Regions from separate parts of the Paenibacillus sp. MAH-35 genome, predicted to be linked through region 3. Evidence: a T-box and tRNA genes for the amino acid it is inferred to sense, from the RefSeq annotation. Region 3 holds a T-box; the other regions hold tRNA genes.
What was found. A T-box is a leader RNA that pairs with one kind of tRNA and senses whether it is charged. The one in region 3 lies ahead of AC3Y2E_RS22805 (arginine--tRNA ligase), so its partner is inferred to be a tRNA-Arg.
Positions count from the first base shown of each region.

Region 1: it encodes a tRNA-Arg, which carries the amino acid that the T-box ahead of AC3Y2E_RS22805 (arginine--tRNA ligase) is inferred to sense. The anticodon was not compared.
Region 2: it encodes a tRNA-Arg, which carries the amino acid that the T-box ahead of AC3Y2E_RS22805 (arginine--tRNA ligase) is inferred to sense. The anticodon was not compared.

Region 1 covers NZ_JBYUPU010000033.1:9,776-17,220, forward strand. Annotated here, with positions in the region: gene AC3Y2E_RS25735 (hypothetical protein) at 1-47, shown strand, start outside; gene AC3Y2E_RS25740 (small acid-soluble spore protein P) at 52-198, shown strand; gene AC3Y2E_RS25745 (alpha/beta fold hydrolase) at 1,128-1,922, opposite strand; gene AC3Y2E_RS25750 (sigma-70 family RNA polymerase sigma factor) at 2,078-2,590, shown strand; gene AC3Y2E_RS25755 (anti-sigma factor) at 2,574-3,770, shown strand; tRNA gene AC3Y2E_RS25760 (tRNA-Pro) at 3,827-3,900, opposite strand; tRNA gene AC3Y2E_RS25765 (tRNA-Arg) at 3,925-3,999, opposite strand; gene AC3Y2E_RS25770 (cold-inducible protein YdjO-related protein) at 4,165-4,380, opposite strand; gene AC3Y2E_RS25775 (hypothetical protein) at 4,393-4,599, opposite strand; gene AC3Y2E_RS25780 (hypothetical protein) at 4,720-4,941, opposite strand; gene AC3Y2E_RS25785 (GIY-YIG nuclease family protein) at 5,336-6,436, shown strand; gene AC3Y2E_RS25790 (Crp/Fnr family transcriptional regulator) at 6,555-7,244, shown strand.
Region 2 covers NZ_JBYUPU010000001.1:323,917-331,361, forward strand. Annotated here, with positions in the region: gene AC3Y2E_RS01325 (SGNH/GDSL hydrolase family protein) at 1-947, shown strand, start outside; gene AC3Y2E_RS01330 (glycosyl hydrolase family 28-related protein) at 1,010-2,698, shown strand; gene AC3Y2E_RS01335 (hypothetical protein) at 2,879-3,208, shown strand; gene AC3Y2E_RS01340 (glycerophosphodiester phosphodiesterase) at 3,209-4,798, shown strand; tRNA gene AC3Y2E_RS01345 (tRNA-Arg) at 5,085-5,158, opposite strand; tRNA gene AC3Y2E_RS01350 (tRNA-Gly) at 5,173-5,246, opposite strand; gene AC3Y2E_RS01355 (hypothetical protein) at 5,510-6,451, shown strand; gene tig (trigger factor) at 6,592-7,445, shown strand, end outside.
Region 3 covers NZ_JBYUPU010000025.1:37,020-44,464, reverse strand. Annotated here, with positions in the region: gene AC3Y2E_RS22815 (sensor histidine kinase) at 1-758, opposite strand, end outside; gene AC3Y2E_RS22810 (response regulator transcription factor) at 760-1,446, opposite strand; gene AC3Y2E_RS22805 (arginine--tRNA ligase) at 1,554-3,422, opposite strand; T-box leader at 3,471-3,702, opposite strand; gene AC3Y2E_RS22800 (carbon-nitrogen hydrolase family protein) at 3,771-4,721, opposite strand; gene AC3Y2E_RS22795 (hydroxyacid dehydrogenase) at 5,004-5,990, opposite strand; gene AC3Y2E_RS22790 (extracellular solute-binding protein) at 6,382-7,445, shown strand, end outside.

The sequences.
Region 1 (7,445 bases), on a different contig from region 3:
ATGATACCGACAAAGGGGAAGTCAAGTTTGTAACGGAAGGAGAATAAAACGATGCCCAAAGATATCCCTCAGCCTGTAAACCCTCCAAGCGGAGCGGCCGAGCGCAAGTCGAACAACGGCAATTCGCAGGAGCCTCTATCCGGTTCCAAGAAAACGAAGCAAGCCAATCATACCCGACATAATAACGGGGAAGGGTAAACCGAAAAAAGTTTTGGGCCAAGTGAATATCGAAGCCATAACCGGACATACTATTATCGACGGTGAGAAGAGAGGTGTGGTTCCGTTGAACTATTCAACAGCAACACCAAGTAAGGATCTAAATACCGAACATTGAAGCGGAGGCGATGTGCCAAAGACACGTTAGCGTGTTTCTAACACATGCAGCAAGGATTAGCCGCTAACAGCAGCGATCCTGATTCCGAAGAAGAGGTAAGGTACAGCTGATTCATACAAAAACCGATCACCGTCAAAAAAGGACCCGAAAGGGTCCTTTTTTAGTTGTACGCTAAGTGTGGGCGTCATCTCTGGGGTGATACGCTGACCACAGCCAAGAACGTGTCTGACGCGAGGTGGAGCTTGAAGGAAACTGAGCAAAGCGCGAGCTAAGGGATACGAACAAAGAAGAATGAATAATGAACAACGAACACGAACTGGAATCAAGGGTAAATAAGTCAGAGTCAGATTCGGTCCGTCATCATAAGCAAATGTGATGTATCCCATCCATGCTAATTGGTGCGAGCTGCAGATAGAAGCGGTTTGCATCTCTTATTTGCCCGGAAATCGAACTTTAGGTAAAAATAAGAGCGGTTTGCAGCCCCTAATTCTTCGAACAAGACCGGAAACCGACCAGATTCGCAGTAATAGGGGGTACAAACCGCTCTTAATCTTTAACAGTGGGCTGAGATCTGCCGAATAAAGGTCCCAAACCGCTCTTATGACGCCAACACGCCAACACTCCCAAAAACGTACGACCTCGGAACGGCACGAAAGGTGAACCCAAGCAACCCAAGCAACCCAAGCAACCCCAGCTACCTTGTTAATCCGGAGTCTGTGCCGTGCCCGTCTGTCGCCAACAGCACCAGACAACCAGCCGATTCGCTTCTATGTCCGACCAGCGCCGTATTTCGTCAGCCCTGCACGGCTTCCACGAAAGCAAGCAGTTCTTGCGCAAGCCGGCTTGGCCGTTCCATCATACTCATATGGCCGCTGTCCTCGATCAAAACCTGTTTGATGGAGTTTCCCGAGACCGAGAACGTCTTCTCCGGTTGAATGATCTGATCCGAACCACCGGCCAGAAGCAATACCGGGCACGAAGCGTTCTTTATAACCTGATTCCGGTCGGGCCGTTCTCTCATCGCTTCAAGCGTTAAGACGGCTCCTTCCGGCGGAGTGATGTAGCCGATCTCTTTCGCTTCGGCAACTTTCCCTTTCATCGTTTCTACGTGATCCGGGGCGAACAGCTTCGGAATTAGTCCGTCGATAAACGGAACGATGCCGGAATCGAGTACGGTTTGGATCGATTTCAGGCGATTTTCTTTGCCCTTCTCGTCGTCCGGGAAAGCGGTGGAATGGACGAGCCCAAACGCTTGAACCCGATCCGGATGTCTCTCCGCCCCTGCAAGCGTGATATAGCCTCCAAGCGAGTGGCCGATCCATACCGCTTTCCCGACGTTTAATTGACGCAGCAGCTCCGCCATATCGTCAGCAAACGACTCGATGGCATACGGAGCCGCCGGGACTCCGGATTGTCCGTGACCGGGCAGATCGGGTACGATGACTCTGCATCCTTTCAATAACGGCACGACTTCATCCCAGTAATGGGAGCTGCCGCAAAAACCGTGCATCAGCAAGACGGGAAACCCGGTTCCTTCGTCTCTGTAGCGGATTTCGATGGAGCGTTCGGACAGTTGTATCGTATTCATCAGCATTCCTCCCGCATTTATTTTCTCCATGCTACCCAAAAAGAATCAGAAAAGCAAAATGTGCGCGAGCCAAGATTAATTACCCTTTTCCCATTTGTTCAAAACGTCCGTAACTTTCCAAGCTTTCATTCGTGGATACAAGGGAGGGGGAGCGAATGGAGACGAACAGTTTGGATTCCATATACCGTAAGTATGTCAAAGACATCTTCCGTTACTTGCGCTCCCTCTGTCGCGACGAGCATGCAGCGGAGGATTTGCTGCAGGAAACGTTTTACCGGGCCTATCTGCATTTGGACGATTGCAAGGAAGATAAAATCAAGCCGTGGCTGTTCCGGGTCGCTTACCATGCGTTTATCGACTACATGCGGAAGGAAAGTCGCAGCTCGGTGTACGGAACGGATTACTTTCAACGTCTGGCCGATCGCGATACGCCGGAAACCGCCGTTCTCCGCCAGGAAATCTGGACGGAAATCGGAAAGCTTGTAGCTGGACTGCCGGACAACCAGAGGCACGCGATCTTGCTGCACGACTTTCATCAGCTGTCCTATCAGGAGGCGGCGGATATTATGGGCATCCGGTTGTCCCATTTCAAAATCTTACTGTTTCGGGCCAGACAAAAGCTAAGAGAGTACGAAGAGTGGAGGAATCCGGATGAGCGAGGAGTTTAAGCGAAAGCTGAAGCAATATGCGGAGGGCAGCCTGCCGGAAGATGAACGTGAAGAAGTGGAGCGGGAGATCGAGAAGCTGGAGCTGTACCAAGGCTACTTGGAGGAGCTCACGGAAAGTGTCGATAACAAAAGCGGAATAAGGGGCGGGCGGCAGGCGGAACCGTCCGAAAGCGAGAACAAGCGGCAACTGCGGAAGGAAGCCAATATTATTCGCAGAGGGAAATGGAAGGCACGCCTGTCCAATGCCCTGACGCTGCTTTCTTTATTAATCGCTGTGACATTCGTCAGTTCGGCCTGTACGGCGCTTTTTTACAGTATGGGAGAGCCCGGCCGGGTGGATCTATACAGAGACGTCGTATCGTCTGCAATTGCCGTTACAGAGCCTAATGTCGAGGTTCATCTGAGCGCACAGGGCAACGCGTTTTTTACGATGGATTTGAAAGGCGAACTCGTCAAGCAGATCGGAGATGCGAGGGTATCGGCGGGAGATTACTCAATCAGGTTTTTGCTTAATCGTACGAATGGCCCGGTCCTGTCGTGGAAGGAGCGAAATACGAACGGACGCGGGTTTGCAAGACTTCCCGACTCCAGCACCTACAACGGGGATTCCGAATGGTCGATTCTCGAAAAGCTGCCGGAAGGTACCGTGTCGGAGCTGTATTTCTCGCTGGACCGGCTGTACGAGACGGAAGATCTGCTGAAGCTGCTGGAATCCCGAAATCTGACGCCGCTCTGGTTCGCCGTAGATAACGGCCAGGACAACTCAGGCAGAAGTTGGGTGAGCGACCCTATCGGCTTTCCCTATATGCCGATCTGGCATCATGACGATAAGAAGCTGGAGAGCTATTCGGAGGAAAAACGCGGCTTGTTCAGCAAGATCACGTCGAGCCTCTCTTCTTATCCGCAAGTGCAAGCTTATGGCGACGGAGAGCTGCGCAACGAAAATTTTAAGAAAACTTTGTACTTGTTGAAGGAATACAGAGCGATTACGAAAAAAGCAGCTCCCTTCATGAAACTGGATGAAACGATTGGTTATGTGGAGCAGCATGGCGTCAAGCTGTACGGGGCGGTAGTCACTGGTCCGACCAAGGAGCTGCTGAAGCTGAAGCAGGAGCCCTGGGTGAGAGCGCCACGGGTCGGGGAAGTGCGTCTATGGAACTGGAGGGATAAAGGGCACTGAACGAAGACAAACAAAAAAAACGCGGCAGAAATGCCGCGATAGGATGTGTACAAGTATCGGAACGACAGGATTTGAACCTGCGACCTCTTGGTCCCGAACCAAGCGCTCTACCAAGCTGAGCCACGTTCCGTCAAGCCTATGGGGGATCGATAAGCGCGCCACGGCGGGATTCGAACCCACGACGCACAGTTTAGGAAACTGTCGCTCTATCCAGCTGAGCTACGGGCGCATGCGAAAGAAAGATGCAAGGATTAATATAGCACAAGGTTGAGGGGAACGCAAGATCGTATTTGCAAAAATGAAGGATATAAAAGTGATCTCCCAAGCGGAGCGGCGAATCGCCGGAACGAATGGAAAAGCCCCTGCCTTACCGGCAAGGGGCTTACCTGCATCGTCACGATTTGACGGTAGTCAGCTTCGGCAGCATTTTGGTCTCTAGCACCATTTCTTTGCTGCAGATCGGACAGGATGGGCTCTCCTCAAACGCAAGATCGACCCTCATCCAGCACGTACACGAAGCATCGGAACATTTCCACACCGGAGTTTCGAACAAGGGAAACGGGCTCGAATTCCGCGGGAACCCTTTTTCCATATAGGTTTTGCCGCTCATACAATCACCTTATCACCCGGAAGCCGCCTCGGATTTCCGTTCGTATTTTTTTAACTTCTTCTTGTTGCGGCACAGCTTGCATACTTGCCATACCGTACCGTCGTCGCGCGTAAGCTCGTGAACGAGTTTTACGCCTGTACTGGAACAGTTGGGACACGTGCCTCTTGTGCTTGGCTGCTGCTTGGGCAGCACTTTGATTTTCGGTTTTCTGGACGACATCTCTCGTCTCCTCCTTGTATTCGATAATGGTAGGAAGGGGAGGAGAATAGAGTCCGGCGGCATCAGCTCCCTCTTTCAAGCAAGGGACGAACCGAAATTGCAGGCTGCTGTCGGCGGTTGTCATCCGGATCTCTTTACGGCTTGTGCATCCGGCTCGGCGCCGGGTTTTGCATGATACACGATCATAATGCTTCTCTTTATGAAGGAGTGCGGCTCACCGGTTTGGATCAGCGCGTACTTGGTTTCGATATACTGACTGGCCTCCAGGGTGTCTAGAAACCGGTTTGCTTTTATTTCAGCAGAGGCATGCAACGTATCCGTAAACGTTTTTATCTGGATCATATTCACACGCGTCCTTATCAGTTCATTCGTCAAGCAAAGGATTCTGAACGTCGCGCCCCGTCCGCCGGGCTTAAGGAAAACGGTTACCCGGCTTGTATGACTAGCGGAACATGGCACCACCTCCTTCACATCCATTAAATGTAAATCGCCATATATAAGCGCAAAGGCACCCCGTTTCAGAAATGAAACGGAATGCCCAGTCCTACCACTCGTATTGCATTTATTATCTCTCGCCGTCTCACAAATGTCAACATTACTGGGATATGGAACCATTTAATGTAAGCTAGGGTAAAAAATAAAAACCGGCGGAAAGGAGGAAGTCATGAGCGGCAGCCGAATTGCTAACAGATAGAGGACAGACCCGGAATCGACGCAGGGGAAGGAGGAACATGCGGTGGGAAGCCCGTTCCGTTTCGAACCGAGCCTATATCCCGAGGAACCGGGATGCTACTTGATGTTTCATGAACACGGCCAACTGCTGTATGTCGGAAAAGCGATTAATTTGCGCAAACGATTGGCGTCTTACTTCCATTCCAAGCCGGATCGGGAGAAAACGGCCAGACTGGTGCAGCAGATCGCCTCTATCGAAATTATGATCGTCCGGAATGAAAACGAAAGCTTCTCGCTGGAGACTAATCTGATCCAGCACTACCTGCCTCCGTATAACCGGTCCAAAAAAGGAGAGCCCTCCGTGTATCCGTACATTGCGGTCACGCGGGAGCCGCTTCCCCGTCTCGTTGCGGTCGATAAGGACCGTCTAACCCCGCAGTCGAAGACGGAGAGTTGCGGAGACGGAGAGCTGATCGGACCGTTTCCGAATCCGGTATTTCGCAATTATTCGCTGGAGTTCGCGATCGCCCGTTACCGGCTGCGGACATGCGAGCCTATAGAGCGGCGTCTGTGCATGCGCTACTATTTCGAAACTTGCGGAGGGATCTGCGAGCAGTTGGAGTCGGCCGAGCAGTACGACGAACGTGTGGTTGGCGCTGCCCGGCTGCTGTCGGACGCCCGGGCGATTCCGGCAGAGATGGTCACGGCCATGGAGGAATGCTCGGAGAAGCTGCAATTCGAGAAGGCGAAGGAGCTGTACTCGAGATCCAATACGCTAAAAAGCATGCTGGATGATCAGGCGGTTAACATCCCCCGCGATTTTTGCCAGATCGTCTTGTTGTTTGACGGCGATATGCTGCTTGCGGCTCCGATCGAATACGGGATGCTTCGCAGCCGTTTCGTGGAGCGTCGGGTAGAGGAACCGGTGCCGGAAACCGGGGATTGGGCGGAGGAGCTGCTCCGGATGGTCCCGTCCGAAGGCCGTGTCGAGATCGTCACGAACGATGCGGAACGTGCAGAGCCGCTCAGGCAAGCTGCCAAGAGCCGGGGGCTGCCCGCCAAAATAACGGTTCCGGTCAAGGGACCGAAACGTCATCTGCTGGATATTTGCGAGCGGAATATGACGTACCGCAGCGGGCTTCGTATGGAGCAGAGCGTTGTATGAGGCGGGGAGCAGCGGGCTTGACGCGAAGGAGGAGATCTATACCAAAACCGGCGCTTCATGGTATGATAAGGGGTGCAGGAATGGACACTGAATACGAAGAGAAGAGGGGATTTTTTCCATGGAGCAGGTGGCCGCTCTCATCCGTAAGATTCCTTTGTTCCAAGATTTGAACGAGGAGGAGCTGAAGAGCATATCGGCCCTTTTTTTCGAGCGGAAGTATAAGAAAAATACGATTTTGTTTCTGGAAGAGGACGAGGGCGAAGAACTCTTCATCGTCAGGTCCGGAACGGTCAAAATATACCGAATCGATAACAACAAGCAGATCACGCTCGCTCTGTTCCGAAGCGGGGATTTTTTTGGCGAGATGTCGATCATCGAGAAGGGCAGCACCCGCTCGGCCAATGCCGAGACGCTTGAGCCATGTGTTATTTATACGCTCAAACGGTCCACCTTTTACGAATATGTCGACCGCAATCCGGGGTTGTGCATGAGACTGCTGGAAATTACGATGAATCGGCTTCGCCGGGCGAACGAGCAGATTCGCAATCTGACGTTCCTCGATGTACGCACCCGCGTCTTAAAGATCGTGCACCAGCTCTCCAAGGAGTACGGGGAGCCGAAGGCGGGAGGGGTCATCCAGATCTCGATCAAGCTGACGCATCAGGAAATCGCCAATATGGTCGGTACGGTGCGCGAGTCGGTTACGAAAGTATTGCAGGAACTGCAGGATGACCGGATCATTTCCATCCGCAACAAGATGATTCGTGTCGAAAGCATGGAAGGGCTCGTTAATAAAATCGTCGATTAGAGTCAATTTCATACCGGGCGGCTGCCGGCTAATACGGTCGCTGATCGCGTTATGAGATTGACTCTTCCGGTATAAGGGGGGCTAATAAACCGAAACCTGCTTGTAAAGTTGTCGTCGCTATTATTGAAAGCGTTAGCATATTCGACTAATTTCGAGTAGGCTAGGTACAATTTCACAGTATATCCTATGAATGAAAAGAAA
Region 2 (7,445 bases), on a different contig from region 3:
ACTCGATTCGGTATGCAGAAACCCAATTTGGTGCTTTTTATACGGCGCAAGGCGAATTTATCAGTAAAATTGGAACAGTTTCGGGAACTTCATCACCGTTTACTTTCACGGCTCCTACGGGAGCCTATACGATGCGAGTATGCGGACATAAAAATAAAATGAGCAGTGATGCTATTGTTGAAGGAGCGAGCTATCCGTCATCCTCTTCTGCCAGCTCGTACTACACGCGCATACAAAGGCCCTTGCTTTCGAGCGATAATCCGTTGGCAGGAAAGCGTGTTTTGTTTAATGGGGACAGTATTACAGCTGGTGCGGGATGGCCATCGACGGCAATTCTTAGTCCAAGGAACAATACTGGATGGGGGATTGTTATTGCCGAGAGGAACGGAATGAGTGCTGCCGGGTACGCAGTGAGCGGCGGTACTATTGCGGCAGGGACTTTTGCGAACAATGGAACCACTCCTCGCCATTGGATATGTAGGGATATTGTAAATATGGACGAGAATGCAGATTTTATTATTCTTCAAGGTGGTATAAACGATTACTGGCTCAATGTTCCTATCGGGGCGATTACGACATCATATACCGCTGCATTTGACGACACTACTTTTTGTGGGGCGTTGGAAAGTATCATTAAACAAGCCCAACTAAGATGGAAGGGGAAAAAGATCGGATATATTGTCACTTTTAAAGTAAAGGGGACATTTGACCTCTTAAATCAAAACAAGTCGGAGCTTTATTGGAACAAAGCTCGAGAAATCTGTGAGAAGTGGAGTGTCCCTTTTCTTGATTTATTTAAAACCAGTGGACTTAATTTCGGTCTTAGTGAAATCGTCAACGAGTATTCGCAACAGAATGGTGGAGTAGGGGATGGATGCCATCCGACTGAAGGCGGTTATAAAGAATATTTGGTACCCAAAATCGAAGCGTGGATGAAGACCTTATAGCTCGGACTCTAGCATCGAGAATTTGTTAGTTTCGGATCCGAATAGGAAAGGTGGTAGTCACATTGGCTGACTTGATTACGAAAGCTTTGGTTATTTCAGCAAAAGGTGGTAGCGTAAACGTAAAAGACTTCGGAGCGACAGGTGCATACAAGGATGATACAGCGGCAATCCAGAGCGCAATCGACTACATCGAGTCTATTGGAGGCGGAGAGGTTATTGTTCCTCCGGGAAATTACAATATAAGCGCGACTATAGAGGTGAAGCCAAAAGTTCACTTGAAATGTGCACATGGTTGCACGATTAGACCTACGGCTGATGTAAATATGATTAAGCTTCGCAAAAACGCACAGATAAGTGGAGCGCGACTCGATACGTACAGTTTTGTTGACTTTAACAAATGCTGCATATATGTAGATGGCAGCGATAAGTTTGCGTTTAATCATAATACATCCATCAAGAGCATGGTGCTTTACGGTAGACATGAACGTGTTGTTAGAAGTAAGGAGGAAGATGAGCACAGCAGCACAGGCATATATCTTTATGCAACAGGAAACGGAAACAACGTATGCGGTGTGCATATTTATGACATAAACATCATCTATTTTGGCAAGGCAATACATCTGCACGCAGAGAATGCTGGAGATGATACTTCGCAATGGGTTAACGGAAATCAATTTGATATGATAGGCTTTTCCGGGAATCAGTATGATATATATACCACTGGAAGTATTTATCGTCATCCGGTGCATAACGGAATCTATGAAACCTCAGGGAACATATTCACCAATATCCAGATACAGCCGACGGAAAATATCACAAAAAAATGCTTTTATATCAATGGTGCATATAATCGAATAATTGCTAAAGTATGGGATATTCATGTTGTTCCTTCCAGAATCCTTGCTCAGTTAACTAATAAAACGGCCTATACGATCATAAGTTCAAATTTGGAAAAGAAAAATGTAACTGATCAGGGAACAAGGAATAAAGTAGACGGTATTTACGAATCAGACGATTCATTTAAAGGCACTATGATGTCCGGGACAATTCCACCGCCGGTTCCTGAAGTAGGTATGTTTATTGGTAATCAGGACGATTTTTTAGCTTTCGCTAATAAAAGATTCACGGTTTCACAAACAGGAGGCCCGGCTCCGGAAGCTGGACAACTGATTAATGCATTTAATCTAAGTCCCAATTCTGCGGCAAAGTATGATGCTAGCACAACAGAAATAAACCCGATCGTTATCGAAATATTATTCCCCAGTGCAGTCACCTACTTTAGCAACTTCGGAATATCATTTGGCAAATGGAATGAAAGCCCGAAGAATATCAAGCTTCAAAAGTTGTACCAAGGCATGTGGTCGGATGTGTTTGACTACACGAACTTGACGGCAAAAGTCCATATCATCTCCGATAATATCCCGTATAACACCGAAGGTTTTCGAATTACTCTGAGTGGAACTAATGCGGCATCCGGGAAACTGCGAATAACAAGAATATTCGGGCAATGTGCCGATTCGGTAGGAGCTGCATATTTACAAACGATTGGCGGTCCTGTTTACGGAACGATTGATATGCGTGATAACTATGTTGTTGTGGGCAACAAAACGTCTTTGCCTACAGCCTCGGCAGCCTATCGCGGACATCTGATCTCCGTAAGAGGGGCAACCGGAGTTGAAGACAGTTTTTACGTTTGCGCAAAAGAAAGCAATGATGCTTATATATGGAAAAAAATTAATTTTACGCTTTAGTTCACCGGGAGTAATAGCAGTCTGACAAGCCCAAGTTTTCGGGTATAGGGGCGGCGTAAAGTAGATCGCCGATATAATGAGGGACTTGTGTAAATCAAGTCCCCTGATTGTTTAAGGCAGATATCGCTATGTTTGCAATTGTATATATAGATGTTAATGTTTCAGGAATGGCGGCGGAGTATGGTTGATTGGATTGCAAGGGCAATGGCGGAAGAGGCTAGAAGCATACCCAGAAACTCACTTGGTTTGGCGAATGTTGATACTGCGGTTAAAAACGCACTAAGACCTGCTAACGTAGCGCTTCCGTTTTATTTCATGAAGAATGCGGCCAATATGGTCAGGCAAAATATTAAATACGATATATACAGTTATTGTCAATACAACGGCAACGGTTCGGACATTGTTATCGACGATGACACGGTTATTGTTAACCAGCATTTTGGTACCAAATTTACTATTGAGTATATGATAACTTTTGAAATGCGCAGGTGGGGATCGTTAAGCTTTTGAATGACCATTGAAAAAACGGCCGGGACACCGAGCTTGCTTTTTAACTTTTTTGACGAGACCAATGCTTTGATATCGTCCAATGTGGCGGTAGCATTCGGAACATCGTATGTTAAAGAAAATATACCAATCCCGGATCATGCGGTTTATTTCAGGATTCTTGCTCAATCCAGCAATATTACGGCAGTGTACAGCAAATCGATCCTCACATACGGTGACATTCTAGGTGACTATTCCTTGGATTACTACAACAAAATCTTTTTTACTGAACAATACGCTCGGGTAAACCTGTTAAATACGTTTCCTGCCATATGGGAGGTTGGTACGACCATACCGAATGTGTCTCTTGATCAAGCATACTCTCCAAGCAATTTACGTGTGCGCTTAAAGCTTCCGCACGTACTCAAAGTGGAAGCTGGTAAATCGTTATATTGGAAAATCCCGGGGCATTATAAAATAGGGGTTGGACAATACGATGCTAACCGTCAATTTATTGCTAGCATGGGGCTCAATCCGACAACTGAATCGTCCATTGCTCTATCGCCAGCCACCACATTTGTTACCATCTTGCTGGCTTACACAAACGACGCGCCTATAGCACCAACCGACATTTCGATTGAAGAAATATATGTGGGGTATAGTCCAAGTATTGAAACATCTTTGTCCAGTCAAATAAACAACCTAGACAAAGTGCGTTCCCTTATTGGTAAAAATTGTGCTCTTACTTATACAGGGCATTCAGGAGCGCTTGGATATGCACCGGAAAATACATTGGAAGCTTTTGAACTGTCGCGATTATTTGGGATGACTGGAGCAGAAACTGATATTCTTATGACGGCGGACGGACATATTGTTCTTATGCACGATGAGACTATAGATCGAACAACTACGGGCACAGGTCGGGTAGCCGATTTAACGCTGGTCCAAATAAAGTCTTGCAATGTAAGTCAATCCCGATATTCCTATAATGTCAAAGTTCCAACGCTTGAGGAATTTATGGCGCTTTGCAGGTCGTGTGACGGTTTGATTCCGAGATTGGAAATTAAACCTTATCCTAGCAGCAACATACCTAACTTGGTTGCAGAAATGATTCGAATTGTCAAAAACTACAACATGATCGATTTTATAATGGTCACATCTTTCAGTGCTGACATTTTGCGTGAAGTGAGACGTCAAAACAAAGATCTTCTTCTTGGGCTTATACGCAGTAACGGATTAAACTACATGCAGCAAGACCTTGCTCTTTCCCGGGAATTGGGGAACTTTGCTATATGTTTGTACGATTATGAGCCCCCAGATATTACTGCGGTAACGACTCAGGAACAAGTAGACACCTATCATGCTAACGGTATTTATGTGTCGATAGGCATTTCGAATTTATTGGAGGAAGAAGCGTATTTTCCTAAAATAGGCGTGGACACGATTGTCACAAATGTCCTTCCTAACCGATTTCGAAATCCGGTTAAGTATTCGGCCGACATTCGCACTACAGATGGTGGTACAACGTGGGAATTCATAGGTGCTATTATTGGGACAAGTATATCGTTTGACAAGACGTTAGGAAGCAAGAAACTGGGAGTTGTTTTTCAATGAGATTTCCGCCTAACTGGTTTAACGTTCTTTATCCATCCATATATGTGACCAACTACAGCGGAGCCATACATCCGGGGAGCGAAAACCTTGTAGTGAATACATGGTGGAGGCCCGATAAAAAATGCATAGTTCTAACGTTTATTTACAATGGTACGTTGATAGATTATACAGAACTACCGAGTTTTGCTCAATTTCGCATCAATGTCATCTTTTAAGCCTAACTTGCTTTGATATAGGCAGATAGGAAAACAAGAAAAAGCACAAGCATAAGCTTGTGCTTTTCGACCGTCCCAGGAGAGATTCGAACTCCCGACCGACGGCTTAGAAGGCCGTTGCTCTATCCTGCTGAGCTACTGGGACACGATGTTGTAGGCTGGAGCGGGTGATGGGAATCGAACCCACGCCACCAGCTTGGGAAGCTGGAGTTCTACCATTGAACTACACCCGCATTTTTAGCGGCAGAAATAAATATAACACACGCCTGTATGAATTTCAAGACAAAAAAGCGGATTAATTTGGATGCGTGGACTTAACAAGGAATGCACCGACAACCACCATATTTGAACGTACAAAATCGGGAATAATAATGAAAGAAGAAAATACGCGTTATCAGGTTTTATTTTCCTCACACCACGTCGCAGCTGTTCCCGGGATGCACATTTCTGATACAATGAGAGAACGTGAAAATATGGGAAGGCGGTGGTAAGAGACGTGTCGTCCAATTCGGATAATGTGATATTGTTCCCGAAGACGATCGAGTATTACCAGAGCGAACTGACACGTTTGCTGGAGGGAGAATGCTATGCGGAAGCGGCCGGCATGCTCCGTTTTTTGCTTCAGTGCCAAAGCGACGATCCGGAGTACAAGGAGGAATGGCAGTCGCTGCTCGGGTGGCTGGTCGAGTCGTTTCCCGAATCGGTACGCGGACATGGAAGCAAGGGAACCGGCGTAACCGGTCCGTCCCCGGACGATGAGAACGAAGACGAAGTGGACGAAGCCGGTATGCTTAAACGGCATGTTCGGGCCAAAGCCGCCAATGACTCGAAATTCGCCGACAAGCTGCTGGACATGCTGGCGCCGCACGCAACGGCCGAGAAACAGATGATGGCGCTGGAGCAACTCGCCCATTTGGACCGGCGCATCGTAGGCGACAGGCTTAGACGCTGGCTGTCCGAAAGCCGTCTTCATCCGCTCGTTCAGTTTCGCGGTCTCCAGGTGCTGCGGACGATCGGTGAGACCGGAACGATCGAGATCCGCAAGCTGGGGCAGACGATGATGCTGACCATTGGCGATACACCGGTTCGTTACGAACAGTATCCGGACCATCTGAGAGCGATCGGCGAACGGGTCAAATCCGCAATGGAATCGAAGCAGCCCGGCTTGACGGAGCTGATTGAAGCGACATGGAAAGACTTTCTGGCTTTCGTTTATGGAACGGCCGTGTACGACGAGCTTCTCGCTTTGGATGAAACCGGCAAAAGCGTCTGGGCCGCAGCGCTTCACCATACGGTGGAGGAGATGCTTTTCGAGCGTGCAGACGAGCAAAAACTAGGGGAAATCTACGGGCTTCCGGAATCCGTTTCCAAATCGCTGAACAAGGCGCAGCAGGTCATCAAATTGTTCGCAACCGTATCCAGCCCTGCGGAATCGTAAAGGAAATGATCCTACGCTTGAAATGAAGCCTCCTTATGTTATAATATAGTGGTTAAATGGCCATTTTGAGAGCGCACGGGCCTTTGCAGCGGCTCCACGAGCGCGCGGGACCGGTAAATTTGTTGGAGGGGAAAGCATAAATGAAAGCAACTTGGGAAAAAATAGAGAAGAACAAAGTCGTTCTTAACGTCGAAGTAGATGCTGAGCAAGTAGCATCGGCGTTGGACCGCGCCTTTAAGAAAGTAGCGGCTAAGGCTAACATTCCAGGATTCCGTAAAGGCAAAGTGCCACGCCAAATTTTCGAAGCCAAGTTCGGCGTTGAAAGCTTGTATCAGGATGCAGTAGACATTCTTTTGCCGGAATCGTATGTAAAAGCTCTGGATGAAACCGAGATCAAGCCGGTAGATCGTCCGGATGTAGAGATCGAGCAGTTCGGCAAAGGACAAGCCTTCGTCTTTAAAGCGACCGTTACGGTTAAGCCTGAAGTTCAACTGGGCGAGTACAAAGGGCTTGAAGTTGTTCAGAAAGAATCCGCCGTTTCCGAAGAAGAAATCGCTGAAGAGCTGAAGCGTCTGCAGCAGCGTCATGCCGAGCTCGTTGTCCTTGAAGAAGGCACGGCTGAGAATGGCGACATCGCCGTTATCGACTTTGACGGTTCCGTCGACGGAGTTCCGTTCGAAGGCGGCAAAGCCGAGAAGCATTCGCTTGAACTCGGATCCGGCAGCTTCATTCCGGGCTTCGAAGAGCAAGTGGTAGGTATGGCCAAGGGCGAAGAAAAAGACGTTAACGTAACGTTCCCGGAAGAATACCATTCCGAAGAGCTGAAAGGCAAAGCGGCCGTATTCAAAGTCGTGCTGCACGACATCAAGCGTAAAAACCTGCCTGAGCTGGACGACGAGTTTGCCAAAGACGTTAGCGAATTCGACACGCTTGAAGAATTCAAGCAAGACATCCAGAAGCGTCTGCAGGAGCGCAAAGAACAGGCTAATGAGCA
Region 3 (7,445 bases):
ATCCGGTCCGGATCGGCCCGCATGACAAGACCGTCATCAACCGGCTCCGTCCGCAGTCCGACGCCCTTCTCCGCATAAGCCGGAGACAACAGCTCCGCACAACGCTCCAGCAGTTCCCCGACGCGGACGGTCGTGTACGATAGTCCGAAATCCCCCGACTCCAGCGCATTCAGATCCTCGAGATCGGATACGAGTCCGATCAGCCTGCCGATCTCGTCCAGGCATACCCGGTACCGCTCCGGCGAAGGCTGCCATATGCCGTCCCTCAGGGCGGACAGATGACTCTTGAGCGTAGTCAGGGGCGTCCTCAGCTCATGGGCGATATTCTCGGTCATCGCGATCCGGAGCCGTTCCTGCTCCTGAAGCTGATCGGCCAGCCGGTTCAGCGCCAGTCCGAGGGCTGCCAGCTCGTCCTCGCCCTGCACCTCGGTGCGGGTGCCAAGCTGGCCTCTTGCCATCATCTCCGCCGAATATTTCATCCGGACCAGCGGTCCCGCCAGCTTTTTACCAAGCCAAATACTGACCGGCACGACGATAAGTATCGAGCCGAGCAGCGTCCAGCCGATCGCCTGCATCACCGCCCGTTCGAGATGACTGCTCCAGCCGGCAGCGCCTCCTGCCGCTCCGCCGGACTCGAGCTGGTACATATTGAAGTGATAATGGATGCCCGCAACGAGCGTAACCGAAGACAAAATTAAAATGAGCGATACGACGGCGCCAAGCGTAACGGCTATGCGGACCCGAAGCGACTGTTTCATCTCAGCCTCCGCTAAACCGGTAGCCGATTCCGTACACGGTGACGATATAGTCCGGATTTTTCGGGTCGGCTTCTATTTTGTGCCGCAAGTTTTTGATATGCTGATCGATCGTCCGGGCATCGCCGTCAAAATCAAAGCCCAGCACCTTGCCCACCAGATCGTCGCGGCTGAACGTCCGATTCGGGTTACGGGCAAATACGAGCAGCAGCCTGTACTCGTTCGGCGTTAACGCAACCGTCTCCCCCCTCAGCACCACCTTTTGCTGCAGCGCATCAATAAGCAGCTCCCCGCCGCGGAACGGAATCCGGTCCGCAAGCAGATCACCTCCGTCCGTACGCCGTAGGATGGCGCGCACTCTGGCGATCAGCTCCAGCGGGTCGAACGGCTTGGTCATATAATCGTCCGCTCCGAGCGACAAGCCCAGCAGCCGGTTGCGCTGCGCGGTTTTGGCGGTCAGCATCAGGATCGGTACGGGACTGCGGCCGCGGATCGTCTCGCACACCAGTTCCCCGTCCCCGTCCGGGAGCATCAGATCCAGCACCACCAGATCGACGTGCCGGTCCCGAATCTGATCCAGCGCCAGTCTCCCCGATTCCGCCTCCAGCGTCCGATACCCTTCGCTGGCCAGGTAAGAGACGATCACCTCCCGGATATTATCGTCGTCCTCGACGACGAGTATCGTCTTCACGATCCACCGCCTCCTTCGCTTGTTCGTTACCCTCATCGTAATGCAAATGCGGCTGCAAGCTCAAGCGGGGGGAGGATTCTGTGGACGTTTAGTTTGGCTTGTATAGGTTACATGCTCTTCGGCGCTGGCATACCAAGAATATCCAGCGCGTCTTGGAGCACATCGCGGAATCGCTTTGTCAGCCACAGACGAATCTCCCTCTTGGGCGGTTCCACTTTTAACACCGGACAAGTCGCGTAAAAATGATTAAACAGCGTGGCGATTTCATAAGCGTAGGTGCATATGAGATTAGGCGCTAGCTCGCGAATTGCTTTTTGAAACACATCCGGCCAATAAGCAAGATGTCGGATCAGCTGCAGTTCCTGCTCTTCGAGTTCACGTATAACCGGTACTACATCGGCCGTGGAGTCTGCACCAGCTTTATGCAGAATGCTGCGAGACCTGGCATACGAGTAAAGCAGATAAACACCCGTATTGCCCGTTATTTCAGTCGCCTGCTCCAGATCGAATACCACTTCTGTCTGCAGATGAAATTTGAGCAAATAGTAACGCATCGCCGCGGCGGCGATCGCCCGGCTAGATAAACCGGTACGGCGTGAACGTTTGGCCTCGATGGAACGCTCCATTCGGTCGAGGAAGTCGGTTACGCGAATGCCGATCCCTTGACGCCCGGACATCGGATATGATGTCTTACCGTCCGATGTATCCACTCCTAGTTTCCTCGCCGTATCCGGACTTAGGGAGACGACACCGTAGCTGACATGCTTCAGTTTCTCAGCTTGTTCGCTGTAACCCAATGCAACCAGCGCTTGCCTCACCATCTCCTGCGGATATTGCTGTCTATGGTCGATTACGTTAATGACAGTGTCCGCTCTTCCAATTTTTCGGGCGCTGCCGGAAGAAGACGTCGTCCATAACCCGGCCTCAAATTTCTTATACTTGAAATCTTTGCCGAGCAAACCAAATTTCCATAGATGGTAGGCGATATCCTTCGCCGTATACGTCAAAATGCCGTTTGACCGGACCAGCACTTTATCCGCTTGATAGTCGCCTTCTCCGCATGCATCCCCGCCATCTTCCGGCTGCTTTAACACCCAGCACCCCTCCAGCTTGCCTTTTGTTTCACGATGGAATAGAGGTGTTCGTTGCAACAGTTGGAACGCTTGCTCCCAGAATCCTTCCCGGACGATGCTGCTTTCCCATACCAGGACGTCATAACGAATACCGAATTGGCGCATTTCCTTCACATGCTCTCTGACGATTCTTTCCGCGACAAGCAGTCCTGCCCATGCCAGATTGGAAGTGCCCCCCTCCAACTCGTGAAGAACGACGGTACGCTGTTGTTGCAGCGCCGGATTGTCTTTATACGCTCTGTTGACCTCGGCGTAAGTATCCCAGCAATAATCGCCGAATCGCTCGTATGACCCCGTAGACGGAGTATGAAGGAGCCCGACAACCGTATCCGCCAACTGGTTGCCCAAATCGTCAATGTAATTATGGACTTCCACTTGTCTGCCTTCCCGGACCAGCATTCTTGCCAAAGTATCGCCTATGCACGAATTGCGCAGATGTCCGATATGGGCCGATTTATTAGGGTTAATCGACGTATGCTCAATGACGATCTTCCCCTCTCTCCCCGTCGGAATGGCCGGTTCATAAGCCGCGGAGTCTGCCCACTTCTGCCAATTCATAAAAAAGTTTAGAAACCCGGGCGGAGCGACCTCCACTCTCGCAAACCATGTTTTAATCATCTCTTCCTCCCACAGGCGCTCGCAAATGTCGTGTGCGATGGAGATCGGGGATCGGCGCAAGGTTTTAGCGAGCAGCATCGCAGCATTTGTGCTGAAATCCCCATGCGACGCTTGATGCGGATGCTCGATGCCGATTTTTAAGTCTGTCGGCCATGCTTGGCCGGATTGCCCTACCAGTTGGGCGGCAATCCGTTCGACTGCCGAAGCGATAATTGTGCTGGCCATACTTATTCCTCCTGTCTGCATAAACTAAAATAAGCCCTCGTCTCTATAGTTAGAGACGAGAGCTTTTATGTTCCCGCGGTACCACTCCAAGTGTCCGGCCATACAGAGCCAGACCCCTCTTTTGGTAACGGTCTGTGACCGGATCTACCTACACTGCAAACACAGCTTCTGTAGATCATCTCCCGGGTCCGATTCATCCAAAACTTCCGTACCGGCTTTCACCTTCCCCGGCTCGCTGCGACTGGTTGTCTTTGACTACTATCCCGTTCCTCGATGCTGGATATGAACTTTTTACAATACTTTACAACATTTATACCGGAAGCCGCCGCCTCTGTCAAGCTTCAAACCTCAAGGCTCGAGATGTCCCGGAGCGCAGCGATGCTCCAGCGACCGGCTGAAATACTCGTCAAGCTTCTCCAGGCCGAACTCCTCGATAATCGCCCCGACGCCGAACTCGTCCGTTTCGCTGGACAGCAGCACCGAGCCGAGCAAGCCGGGATCGTGAATCGACACTTGGGGTCCGTACTTCCGCTTTATTTCCCGGAAGCGCGCCCCATTTTTGTCGATATGCAGAACTTCGCAGTCCAGATTGATCGTCGTCGTGACGAACGGGTAATAATTCGTGCTCTGCGCGACCACTTCGCCGAGCGGAGAAATAATCGCGCACGGCAGCCCGGCTATCGCTCCGGCGAAATGGGCCCGGCACGAATACGCCCAGTAGTTCTGCATGATCGCTCCGTGGTACATGGAAGGAAACACGATCAGATCGGGACGGGCTTGGACGTATTGCTGCCGCAGCTCGTCAAAGTTCAAGTCGAAGCAGATCGCGACCGCCACCGTGCCGAAATCGCACTGGAATACCGGAGCGTCCTTGCCGTACAAAATGCCGTTCTGATCGTACTCGGCAGGCACGAGATGGTTTTTGTGATACGCGCCGATCACCGAACCGTCGCGGCCGATGAGCTGTGCGGTGTTGCGCCAGCTTCCGTCCTCGGCCTGCACATGCGACGGGTACACGATATGGCAGCGATGGCTCGCCGCCTTCTCGGCCATAAAGTCGCGAATCCGGTTGCCCCTTACCCGGTAATATTCCAGCCTCTGTTCCTTCGGATACACACTGGAGAGCGGACGGTCGCACGCCTCCGGCAATACGATCAGGTCCGGCTTGTCGGGCAGGACGCTGTCAAGCTGCTTCTCCCAATGCGCCATCATGCGCGCCAGCGCTTCCTCGGCAGGAACCCCCGCCTCGATTCTGCAAGGGGCGGGGCCCAAGCAGCTCACCTTCACATAATTGGCCATAACCCATCTCCTCCGGTGCGTGTCTTCCGGCGTCCAAGCGCCGTCTGCTCCGTATTTCGTCCGGCCTTAGCTTTAACGGCCGCCGCCGCGCATATCCTTGGAGACGTTCAGGTTCACGCGTTTCTCGGCATATTCGTGACCCGGCCTTACGTCGGGCCTTAAAAGGGAGCGTACCGCAGCACGTGGAAAATCATCGCTTTGCGGCCTTATTCGGCCGCCGTCTCGTACAGTTCCCTGACCCCTTGCTCCGATACGCCACTCCCCCTCGTCCTCTGCCAAAGCTCAGGCAAGCACGCTCATCTGCTCGGCCAGCACTTCACCGCGCAGCGGCCGGCCTTCGGCATACGCTCTCAGATCGTCCAGCACCGCTTGAGCGATCCGCTGCAGGCCGTTATTGACAGCTCCGGCAATATGCGGGGTCAGCATAACGTTAGGCAGTGTGCGGAACGGGTGATCTGGCGCAGGCGGTTCCGGATCGGTTACGTCGAGACAAGCGAACAGTCGTCCCTTCTCCAGCTCTGCGACGAGAGCCGCCTCGTCGATCAGCGAGCCCCGGGCCGTATTAATCAGAATCGCGCGATCTTTCATCAGCGCGAGCCGCTCGGCATTCAACGTCCGGTACGTCTCCGGCAGCGAAGGGGCATGGATGGAAACGACGTCGCTTTGCGCCAGCACTTCCTCCAGCTCCGCTTTTTCGGCGCCCATCTCGCGAGCCTTCTCCTGGCTCACAAACGGATCGTACAGCAAAATCCGGACGTCAAAATTGCGCATCAGCTTGACGTAGTGCGAACCCGCCTTGCCCGCCCCGATCACGCCGGCCGTTATTCCGTACAACTCCTGCACGCCTGATACCGGCCCCCAGGCTCCTTCCCGGGTCTGCTTGCCCAGTCTCCACATATCCTTCAAGGAAACGATCGTAAACCCAAGCGCCGTCTCGGCCACGCCTTTGCCGAGCGCTTCCGTTGCATTCGTCACGCGGATTCCCCGCTCCCACAGCTCCGGCGTGACGATCGGCTTCACTGTCCCGGCAGCATGCAGAACAAGCTTAAGGCCTGGTGCCTGCTCCAAAACGTTCCCGGTAAGCGGGGTGCAGCCCCACGATGTAATCGCTACGTCAGCGCCTTTAATGAGAGATGCAAGGCGCGACTCGTCCGGCGGCCCGGGCTGGTCGTTCACCACGACGTCCCCCAGCATCCGCAGCTGTTCCATATGATTGCTCCGAAAGATTCGTTCTCTCTGTTCCTTTCCTTGCAGCAGTACGATTTTCATTGTGTTCCCCTCCATGTCGGCATTGTCCGTTCGACGCCGTTCATTCGGCGTCGCCCGTTGCGAGACTAGTGAGCCGGTTCGGCATTACTTCGGCCAAGCTCCGCACATTCCCCTTTATCATTACCGCTAATTGATCCAACCCTTTTCACATAACGATCCAGCGAAAACTCTGGTTCATTTTTGATTATATTTTGGATGGGAAGGACTGTCAAACAGTATTTTCATATGATTCACACCTGTTTAGCAAGAAGGAATCGTGACAACAATGGTGTTGTAGGCTATAATATCACTCAAGCCATCCTAAGGCGCGAAACTATATTTAACTATAAGTATACCAGTGAGTCGCCCGGCACTACGACGCGACCGGCACATAAGGTTGGAGGAATAACGAATGAAGCCAAAACGGACGACTTCCAGAAGCCGTCTGGAGGAAATGATCGCCGTACTAAAAGATGACATCCTTACCGGCAAACGGTCTGAAGGCGAATTTCTGCCCTCGGAGCTGGATCTCGGCGAGATGTACACGTTAAGCAAAAATACAGTGCGCAAAGGACTCGACGTGCTCGTCTCGGAAGGTTTTATCGAGAAGGTGCCCCGGATCGGCGCCCGCGTCATACGCAAGAAGCAAAAAACCGGAGAGCTGATCCGCTTCGGTTACTACCCGACGATGAACAACGAGATGGAACTGCTCGAGCTTGTCGAGCGGTTTAACGAGGCGAATCCGGACGTCCAGGTTGAACCCGTCCCCGTCGTGTATCCCCGGGATTACGAAGCGGTGCAGAAATATTTGCGGGAAGGCACGCTTCTCGACATCATGACGATCAATCTGTACAATTACGAATTTATCCGCGGCGACTCTCCCGAGAAAAGCGTGCTGGAGCCGCTGGAGCCGCGGGACGACCTGTATCCGTTCCTGAATGCGCCGTTTCAGTCAGGCGACCGGCAATACCTGCTCCCGTTCGTCTTCACTCCCGTCGTGCTTTGCTACAACAAGGATCACTTTCGCGAGGCCGAGCTGGCCGAGCCGGACAGCGGCTGGACGTGGGACGATCTGAGCGCCGCTGCAGACAAGCTGGCGTCCGGAGGAGACCGCCTCGGGTTTTATTTCCACCTCATGTCCGAGAACCGCTGGCCGATCTTCCTTCTTCAGAACGGGGTACGGTTCGGGCGGCGCGAGGATGGAAGCCGCCTATTCAGCGACCCTCTTGTCAAAGAAGCGCTCGAGGCCTGCATGAACATCGTGAACACCCATTTTCCGTATCATCTGTCCGAGGACGATAACGATGCGGTCTCGCTGTTCCTTAACGGCAAAGCTTCGATGATCATCGCCACCTATTCGTGCCTGAACGCCCTGAAGGAAGCGTCCTTCGAATACGATATCGCACCGCTTCCACACCTGAAAGAGCTGAAGACGATGCTGGTCGTCATCGGTCTGGGCATCAACAAAATGTCGGC